Regions from separate parts of the Brevibacterium sp. MGP-B1 genome, predicted to be linked through region 1. Evidence: riboswitches for the same ligand, from Rfam matches in the RefSeq annotation. Region 1 holds a riboswitch; each other region holds the start of a gene.
What was found. A riboswitch is a leader RNA that binds a small molecule or an ion and turns the genes downstream of it on or off. The one in region 1 is predicted to bind thiamine pyrophosphate.
Positions count from the first base shown of each region.

Region 2: another riboswitch for thiamine pyrophosphate. It lies ahead of thiM (hydroxyethylthiazole kinase); the one in region 1 lies ahead of AC3CD9_RS01800 (ECF transporter S component).
Region 3: another riboswitch for thiamine pyrophosphate. It lies ahead of thiO (glycine oxidase ThiO); the one in region 1 lies ahead of AC3CD9_RS01800 (ECF transporter S component).
Region 4: another riboswitch for thiamine pyrophosphate. It lies ahead of thiC (phosphomethylpyrimidine synthase ThiC); the one in region 1 lies ahead of AC3CD9_RS01800 (ECF transporter S component).

Region 1 covers NZ_CM173407.1:405,837-408,032, forward strand. Annotated here, with positions in the region: gene AC3CD9_RS01795 (ABC transporter ATP-binding protein) at 1-438, opposite strand, end outside; gene AC3CD9_RS01800 (ECF transporter S component) at 438-1,067, opposite strand; TPP riboswitch at 1,090-1,198, opposite strand; gene AC3CD9_RS01805 (purple acid phosphatase family protein) at 1,351-2,196, shown strand, end outside.
Region 2 covers NZ_CM173407.1:2,255,062-2,257,257, reverse strand. Annotated here, with positions in the region: gene AC3CD9_RS10265 (sugar ABC transporter permease) at 1-534, shown strand, start outside; TPP riboswitch at 686-819, shown strand; gene thiM (hydroxyethylthiazole kinase) at 807-1,736, shown strand; gene thiE (thiamine phosphate synthase) at 1,733-2,196, shown strand, end outside.
Region 3 covers NZ_CM173407.1:867,236-869,431, reverse strand. Annotated here, with positions in the region: gene AC3CD9_RS04020 (ketopantoate reductase family protein) at 1-160, opposite strand, end outside; gene thiE (thiamine phosphate synthase) at 157-840, opposite strand; TPP riboswitch at 852-955, shown strand; gene thiO (glycine oxidase ThiO) at 945-2,102, shown strand; gene thiS (sulfur carrier protein ThiS) at 2,099-2,196, shown strand, end outside.
Region 4 covers NZ_CM173407.1:4,135,244-4,137,439, reverse strand. Annotated here, with positions in the region: gene AC3CD9_RS18735 (M18 family aminopeptidase) at 1-1,067, shown strand, start outside; TPP riboswitch at 1,130-1,238, shown strand; gene thiC (phosphomethylpyrimidine synthase ThiC) at 1,234-2,196, shown strand, end outside.

The DNA.
Region 1 (2,196 bases):
CCGCTGCTTCTGCCCACCGGACAGAGCGGCACTCGGATGCTCCGGCGGCAGATCGAGTCCCAGCGCCTGCAGGGACTCGGGGACCTGAGCGTCGATTGTCTCGGACGGGAGTCCGAGGTTCTCCATCCCGAACGCCACATCATCACCGATGCGGGAGAAGATCACCTGAGAATCGGGATCTTGGAGGACCAGCCCGGTGCTGCCTCGGCGCGGATCCGGTTTCTCACCGCCGACGAGGAGTTCACCGGTGGTCTCACCCGATTCCTCGGGCAGGACACCGGCGACGGCGTGGAGGAACGTCGATTTGCCGGCCCCGGAGGCGCCGAGCAGCAGCACTTTCTCTCCGGCCGCGATCTGCAGGTCGAGCGGACCGACAGCCGGCTGGTCACGGTCGGTGTGCGTCCATGAGAAGCCGACGGCCGTGATCGGCAGCGCCATCAGCGCAGACGGCCGGAGGCGAAGGAGCTCAGAGCACCCGTGGCCGCGATCGCCCGATAGGCGAACCAGGCGCCGATCCCGGAGATGACGAGGCCGGAGACGATCGCGCAGACGGCGTAGATCGCCTGGAAGCCGAAATGCCATTCGGCGTTGTACATGATGTTCTCGCTCACGGCCATGAACGCAGCCGCCAGCATGCCCGATGCGGCGGTGACCCACAGGGTGAAGCGCTTGTAGCCGAAGGCGGCGAAGACGAGTTCGGCACCGAGGCCCTGCAGCAGACCCGAGAGCAGAACGGTTGCTCCGAAGTGGGAGCCGAGGACGGCTTCGACGATGGCGGCGATGAGTTCGCACAGGAGCGCGGCACCGGGTTTGCGGATGATCGCACCGGCGAGCGGACCGGCCAGCACCCAGAGCCCGGCGATGAGGCCGATCGACGGCGGGAATGCCTGGAAGGCGAGTTCGAGGACCTTCCAACTCAGCGCCAACACCCAGAACACGAGTCCCACGGCGATGCCGAGAACGGCGGTGGTGACATAGTCGACCACCCGCCACTGTTTGGATTTCGGCGCCGCGGTGAAGGCGCGTGAAGGGGTGGGGGTGGTGTTCGGCGTGGTGGTTTTCGGCATTGTGCCTCCTCATTTCAAGGAGGGGTGAAGAGTCTCGACTTCCTTCGGCGGTGCTAACCGCATCAGGTTCGAGGGTCTGCAGCTTCTTCTGCACTCTCAGCGCCCCTGACGGCGCTCCCCTGTCGTAGCCACCACTGTACAACAGGGGAGCGAAGCTGCGACCGGAATCGGAAGCGGAGCAGAGGCCGGGATCGGTCATCGAGGATTCACTTCCCGTTTCCCTCGCCGTCGACGGGCCTCGAGCGACCGGACACTACTAGTCAGTAGGAATGGGCGGGTGAATATGCATCGACTTAAGAGACCGCTCAGTGCCCTGTCCGCCGCCACCCTGCTCGCCGCTCTGGTGGCGGCCCCGGTGCCCGTGCGTGCCGAACCATCTCTCGGCTCCGGAGGGCCGACCGCGTCCCAGGGCACGAATGCTGACTCTGCTCAGACTCCGAGCCCGGACCGGGCGGATTCGCCCGCCGAGGCGGATGCGGGGAGCGAGGCGATCACCGATCCCGTAGTGCAGGTCGGGGCCGACTCGACGGCGCGCAACCTCTCGTGGATGAGCGAGAGCTCCGGCGGAGGCGAGGTCCGGTGGGCGCCGGTGCGTGAACTCGAGGGAGGCGAACTTCCGGCCGACGCGGCAACAGCAGAGACCGCGGACTCCGGTCTTGCCACCGACCTCAAACGTCACTTCAACCATGCGAGCATGACCGACCTGGAGCCCGACACCGAATACGCCTACCAGGTCGGCAGCGAAGAGGACGGGTTCACCGAGGTGCAGCAATTCACCACAGGATCTGCTGGAGGAGAGGACGAATTCCTCGTCTTCGGCGACCCCCAGGTCGGTGCCGGAGGCGGAGATCCCGACGACGCTGCCGGTTGGGACCGGACCCTGTCCTCGGCAGTGGCCACCGCCGACGAACCGAGCTTCTTCTACTCGCTGGGAGACCAGGTCAACTCCGCCGGCAACCAGGAGCAGTATGCTCAATACCTGGCACCGGAAGCGACCCGCACGATCCCGCAGGCGACGACGATCGGCAACCACGATGTGTCTTCGAAAGCCTACGAGCAGCACTTCAATCGACCCAATGTCAGCCAGGATCACGGCGGTGGCGGCGTCATCACCTCCGGAGGCGACTAC
Region 2 (2,196 bases), 1.8 Mb from region 1:
CTGGCCGCGATCGTGTTCGGGTTCCTCATCCTCGTCAATCAGGACTTCGGTCTGGCGATGCCGTTCTTCCTCATGATCGTCATTGCGATCATCATCGACCTCGTGCTGCGCAAGACCCGCTACGGCCGGTCCATCTACGCCGTCGGCGGCAAGGTCGAAGCCGCTCGGCGTGCCGGCATCCGCGTGACCTGGGTGCGCATCAGCGTGTTCATGGCCGCAGGAGTGTTGGCCGCGCTGTTCGGTTTCATCAAAACCGGAGTGACGACGAATGCGGGGTCGACGCTGGTGAGCACGCAGGACCTGCTCAACGCGATCGCTGCCGCGGTCATCGGCGGCACCTCGCTGTTCGGCGGTCGCGGAACCGCCTGGGCTGCCGTGCTCGGTGCCTTGGTCGTCGGTGCGATCAACAACGGTCTCTACCTCATCGGCTTCAACTCCGATGCACAGCAGATCATCACCGCACTTGTGCTGCTCACCGCAGTTGTCATCGATGCACTCAGCCGCCGTGGCCAGAGGTACGTCGGGCGGGGGTAGTGGGGCGGGAAGCTTCCTCTGCCGACCGCTCGCCTTAGCGTCGAGCGCGCAATGCATAGCTTGATACAGCGACGTTAAGTCGAGCGGTCGGTGCTGAGCATTCGAGCAGAGTATGGAGTCGCCCGTGTCCGACCGGGCTGATACAGTCGGAGCCAATGACATGGGGTGCCTCATGAGGATCCGTTCGCACCAAGACGCTGCGCACGGAGGACACCGAGGCTGAGAGAACACCCATCGAACCTGATCTGGGCCATACTAGCGAAGGGATCGTCATGGTTGACTTCGACCTGCGTTCTGCGAATGCGCGTCTGCGCGCGACCAACCCGCTCATCCAATGCATCACGAACACCGTCGTGCAGCAGTTCAGCGCCAACGTGCTCCTGGCCATCGGCGCCTCCCCGGCGATGCTCGACCACGAAGCTGACGCCGGTCAGTTCGCCGGGATCGCCAGCGGAGTCCTCGTCAACTTCGGAACCGCCTCGAACCACCAGCTGCTCGCCGCCGATGCCGCCATCGACGTCGCCAACACCGCCGGCAAGTCCTGGGTCCTCGACCCCGTGAGCGTCGGCGCCGTCGACTTCCGCACCTCCCGCATCCGCCGTGCCGCCGCCGATCACCCGACCGCCATCCGCGGCAACGCCTCCGAGATCGCCGCACTCGCCGGAGTCGGACTCGGTGGTCGTGGAGTCGACTCCACCGATGAAGTCGACGCCGTCCTGCCCGCTGCCGCGAAGCTGGCCCGAGAGACCGGTGCCGTCGTCGCCGTGTCCGGGCCCACCGATGCCGTCGTCGCCCACATCGACGGCACCGACCACGTTGCCCGCATCTCAGGTGGACATGAGTTCATGCCGTTGGTCATCGGCACCGGCTGCTCACTCGGTGCCGTCACCGTCGCCTACCTGGCCGCCGCCCGAGCCGGACTCGCCGACCCCGACGCCGACGTCTCAGCCGTCAACGCCACTGAGCAGTCCGCGAACGGTGGGGCCGCCTCGGCGAAGTTCGAAGCTGTCGTCGCCGCCCACGCCCACTTCGCGGTCGCCGGGGAACTCGCCGCCGATGGCGCGAAGGGTCCCGGCAGCTACTCGGTGAACTTCCTCGACGCGCTCCACACCGTCGACGGTGACCGACTCGCACAGGCGATAATCGGCCTCGACACGCTCACTTCTGCGAATGAAACCGCCGGCGAAGGCGTCCAGGCATGACCGCCGGATCCGCCCACATCGCTGACAACCCGGCTGACGACAGCGCGACCGTAAGCGACCTAGACGGCTCGGCCGACCGCTTCGCCGGAATCGACACGCGACTCTACCTCGTCACCGACTCCGCGCAATGCGAGGCCGCCGGCCGCAGCGTCGCCGAGACCGTGCAGGCCGCCGTCGCCGGGGGAGCGGGCATCGTCCAGGTCCGTGACAAAGACATCGACGACGGTGACTTCTACTCGCTGACCCGCCAGGTCATCGCCGCCGTCGACGCCGCGACCCGCGACACCGACCGCACGGTCCCCGTCGTCCTCAACGACCGCGTCGACGTGGCCCGCCGCCTCATCGACGAAGGCGAGAACGTGCACATCCACGTCGGCCAAACTGACACCACCGTCGCCGAGGTGCGCGCCGCACTGGGTGCGGAACCGCTCATCGGCCTCTCGGCCGCGAACAGCGACGA
Region 3 (2,196 bases), 460 kb from region 1:
TGTCCGCCCGTGCCTGCCGGAGCAGGAACGTGACATCGCGTCCGGCCTCCTGCAGATAGGTGCCGAACGCTCCGCCGGTGGCCCCCGCTCCGGCGATGAGAATCGACAGGTCGGCACCAGCACCGATTCCGTCGGATGCGCTGTCAGCTGCTTGGGTCATTCCAACTCCTCCTTGAGCTCCCGCGCGGCCGCAGCGGGGTCCTCAGCCGAGGTTATCGCACGGACGACGACGGCACGCCTCGCGCCCGCCTGCCGGATCGCGTCCAGCCTCTCCCCTGTCGCGATACCGCCGATCGCGAACCACGGTTTGGCTGCCTCGGCGGCGGTGGCGGTCAGCAGTGCCGTCCCCACAGCGGCACGGCCGGGCTTCGTCGGGGTCTCCCAGACCGGCCCGACACAGAAATAGTCGGTCTCCGGGTCCGCCTCGGCGGCGAGCGCCTGCTCGAGGGAATGGGTCGAGCGGCCGAGGATGACATCGGGTCCGAGGACGGCCCTGGCCTGAGCACTGGTGAGGTCGCCTTGACCGACGTGGAAGACGTCGGCGTCGGTGATGAGCGCGACGTCGGCACGGTCATTGACGGAGAAGAGCTTGTCGTGACGGGCGGCGATGTCTTTGAGGACCTCCAATGCCGCGATCTCGGCGCGGGCCTCGAGGCTCTTGTCCCTCAGTTGGATGATGTCGACTCCCCCAAGGTAGACGGCGTCGAGGAACTCGGCGAGGTCGCCTTGAACGGTCCGGGCATCGGTGCACAGGTAGAGCTTCGCTTCTGCCAGTCTGGCCTCTCTCCAGGCTCTCTTCGTCTGCTGCGCGGCGGTGCGCGGTGGCATCTGTGTGGTCATGGTCATAGAGTAGAGGAGTTCGCGGGAGCCTCCCAACGAGGCTGAGAGGGCGTAAGAGCCGACCGTCAGACCTGATGCGGATCATGCCGCCGGAGGGAGAAGCTGTGAGAGTCATTGTCGTCGGCGCCGGGATCATCGGCCTGTCCACGGCCTGGTATCTGCGCCGCCTCGGTGCCGAAGTCACCATCATCGATCCTGCGCCAGCCCAGGGCGCGAGCCATGCTGCCGCAGGGATGCTCGCTCCCGCCGCCGAAGTGGTCTGGGGGCAGACTCCCCTGTACCCGCTGATGCGAGCCTCCGCGCAGATGTATCCTCAGTTCTCCGCCGAGGTGGCGAGCGCCGCCGGCAGCGATCTCGGCTTTTCGGATGCCGGAACATTGGTGTGCGCCGGTGACCGAGCTGATCTGCAGGCTCTGCGGGAGCTGCGCGATGCACAATCGCGATCCGGTTTCGCCACCGAGCTCATCACCGGCAGTGCTGCCCGCCGGGTTGAGCCGTCGTTGTCACCTGCCGTGGCCGGGGCAGTGCACATTCCAGGCGATCACTCGATCGACCCTCGGCGGCTCGCTGCCGCATTGCTGACTGTCCTGTCCTCGGACTCAGGAGGCTTCGTCCGCCAGCGGGCGGCCGGCCTGATCAAGGACAGCGATACGACTGTGGGAGTCGAGCTGGGCGATGGCCGTCGGTTGGAGGCCGATCAGGTGATCATCTGCGCCGGCAGCGCTGTGTCCGCAATCGTCGGTGCCCCACAGCTGCCTCTGCGTGAGGTCTGGGGTGATGTTCTGCGACTGCGCGCCCCCGCCGAGGCGACTCCGCTGCTGAGCCGCACCATCCGCGGACTGGTCAACGGTCGCCCCGTCTACCTGGTTCCTCGCCCGGACGGCGAGATCGTGCTCGGTGCCAGTTCCCGTGAGGACGGGCTCTCCGGAACACCGGCCGGAGCGATCCACCGGCTGCTCGCCGACGGGCAGCGACTCGTCCCGGGCATCCTCGACGCGGAGATCACCGACATCACCACCCGTGCCCGACCCGGTTCCCCCGACGACCTGCCGATGATCGGCCGCATCGATCCCGGCTGCATCGTGAGCACCGGGTACTTCCGCCACGGCATCCTCTTGGCCCCGTTCGGCGGCAGGCTCGGCGCCGAGCTCACCCTGGGCGTCACTTGCGACTGGCCTCCTGACGGGGCGCTCGAGTCCGTGTCCCCACACCGCTTCACCACAGACCACACCACTGCCTACCCGATGAGGAGCAACGCATGACCGACCGCGAACACTCACCGACCATCGTCCTCAACGGCGATCGCCACGAGCTGCCGGGTGCCACCTCGGCGCTCGACCTCATCGCCGACGTCAC
Region 4 (2,196 bases), 650 kb from region 1:
TGGCTCCCCGGTTCCGTGTGTTCGGTTCCCACACCGATTCCCCGGCGTTCAAACTCAAACCCGGCGGCGAGTTCACCGCCGAAGGCACCCGTCAGGTCGGGGTGGAGATCTACGGCGGGCCGCTGCTGAACTCGTGGCTCGATCGTGAGCTCGCCTTCGCGGGTCGACTCAGCCTCGCCGACGGCAGCATCGTGCTCGCCCGAACCGGGCCGATCGCCCGCATCCCGCAGCTCGCGATCCACCTCGACCGGCAGGTCAATGAGGGTCTTGCCCTGGACAAGCAGCGTCACACCACTCCCGTCGTCGGCCTGGCCGACCTCGCCGAGGCGGACATCATCGAACTGCTCGCAGAGTCGGCCGGGGTCGATGCCGAGTCCGTCGTCGGCCACGATGTCTACACCATTCCCGTTCAGGAGCCGGCCCTCTTCGGTGCCGCCGAGGAGTTCTTCGCCTCGCCGAGGCTGGACAACCTTCTTTCCGTCCACGCCGGCGTCACCGCGCTCACCCAGCTCGATGCCGACGGGCTCGACGGCATCCCACTGTTCGCGGCGTTCGATCATGAGGAGATCGGGTCGAATTCGCGCTCGGGCGCGTGCGGTCCGTTCCTCGCCGACGTCACCGAGCGCATCGTTGCCTCCTTGCTGCCGCAGTCGACGCGCAGCGATTATCTCGCGTCGATGGCCACCTCGGTGTGTGTCTCCTCCGATGCCGGGCATGCTGCCCATCCGAACTATCCGGAACGGCACGATCCGCATGTCCGCCCCCGCCTCGGCGGCGGTCCCCTGCTCAAGCTCAACGCTCAGCAGCGCTACGCCACGGATGCGGTGGGCACCGCCGTGTGGTCACAGGCGTGCGCGGTCGCCGGAGTCGAGTACCAGGATTTCGTGTCGAACAATGCGATGCCCTGCGGGTCGACGATCGGACCGCTGACCGCGACCAGGCTGGGCATGACGACCGTCGATGTGGGTCCGGCCCTGTACTCGATGCACTCGGCCCGCGAAATGGTCGCGGTCTCCGACGTCGTCGCCCTCGGCGCCGCCGCGAAGGCGTTCCTCCAGGGCAGCTGACCCCATTCCCGTCGCTCAAGGAGCCACGGTTGTCCTCACTGCGTCAGTCGTGATACGAATGGCACGACCCCACGGGAGCCCGCTGCAAGGGCTGAGATCGGACTGGATCGTCCGAGACCGTAGAACCTGATCCGGTTGATACCGGCGTAGGAAGTGAGGACTGCAGTTGACTGCATTCACCCCTGAAACACCTGCCTCTGCCACGACTTCGTCTGACGCAGATTCGCACGACCAGTTCACCCTCGAGCAGTATCCGACGCATTCGACGGCGTGGGTCGATGACGAGGAACACGGGATCCGCGTTCCCGTGACCCGCATCGAGCTCGAGGACTCGAACGGCCGGGCCAACGATCCCGTCGACGTCTACCGCACCGTCGGACCGGGCAGCATTCCGGAAGAGGGACTGCCCGCTCTGCGATTCCCGTGGATCGAGAACCGCCTCGACACTGAGACGTATGACGCCCGCGGCCACCGCATCGCCGATGACGGTCGTGCCGCCGTCCGCCGAGGTGCCCCGTCACAGCAGTGGAAGGGACGCAAACCGGTCCCCCGTCGGGCCAAGTCCGGCCGCACAGTGACCCAGATGCACTACGCAAAGCAGGGCATCATCACCCCGGAGATGCGGTTCGTGGCGCTTCGCGAGCAGTGCGATGTCGAACTCGTGCGCGCCGAGCTCGCCGCCGGTCGCGCGATCATTCCGAACAACATCAATCACCCCGAATCCGAGCCGATGATCATCGGCAAGGCGTTCCTCGTCAAGATCAATGCCAACATCGGCAATTCCGCGGTCACCAGCTCCATCGCCGAGGAGGTGCAGAAGCTGCGGTGGGCCGCGAAGTGGGGTGCCGACACCCTCATGGATCTGTCGACCGGCAATGACATCCACACCACCCGGGAGTGGATCATCCGCAATTCGCCGATCCCCATCGGCACCGTCCCGATCTATCAGGCGCTGGAGAAGGTCGACGGCGATGCGAACGCGCTGACCTGGGAGATCTATCGCGACACTGTCATCGAGCAGTGCGAGCAGGGTGTCGACTACATGACCGTGCACGCCGGTGTGCTGCTGCGCTACGTTCCTCTCACGGCCGACCGGGTCACCGGGATGGTTTCACGCGGTGGGTCCATC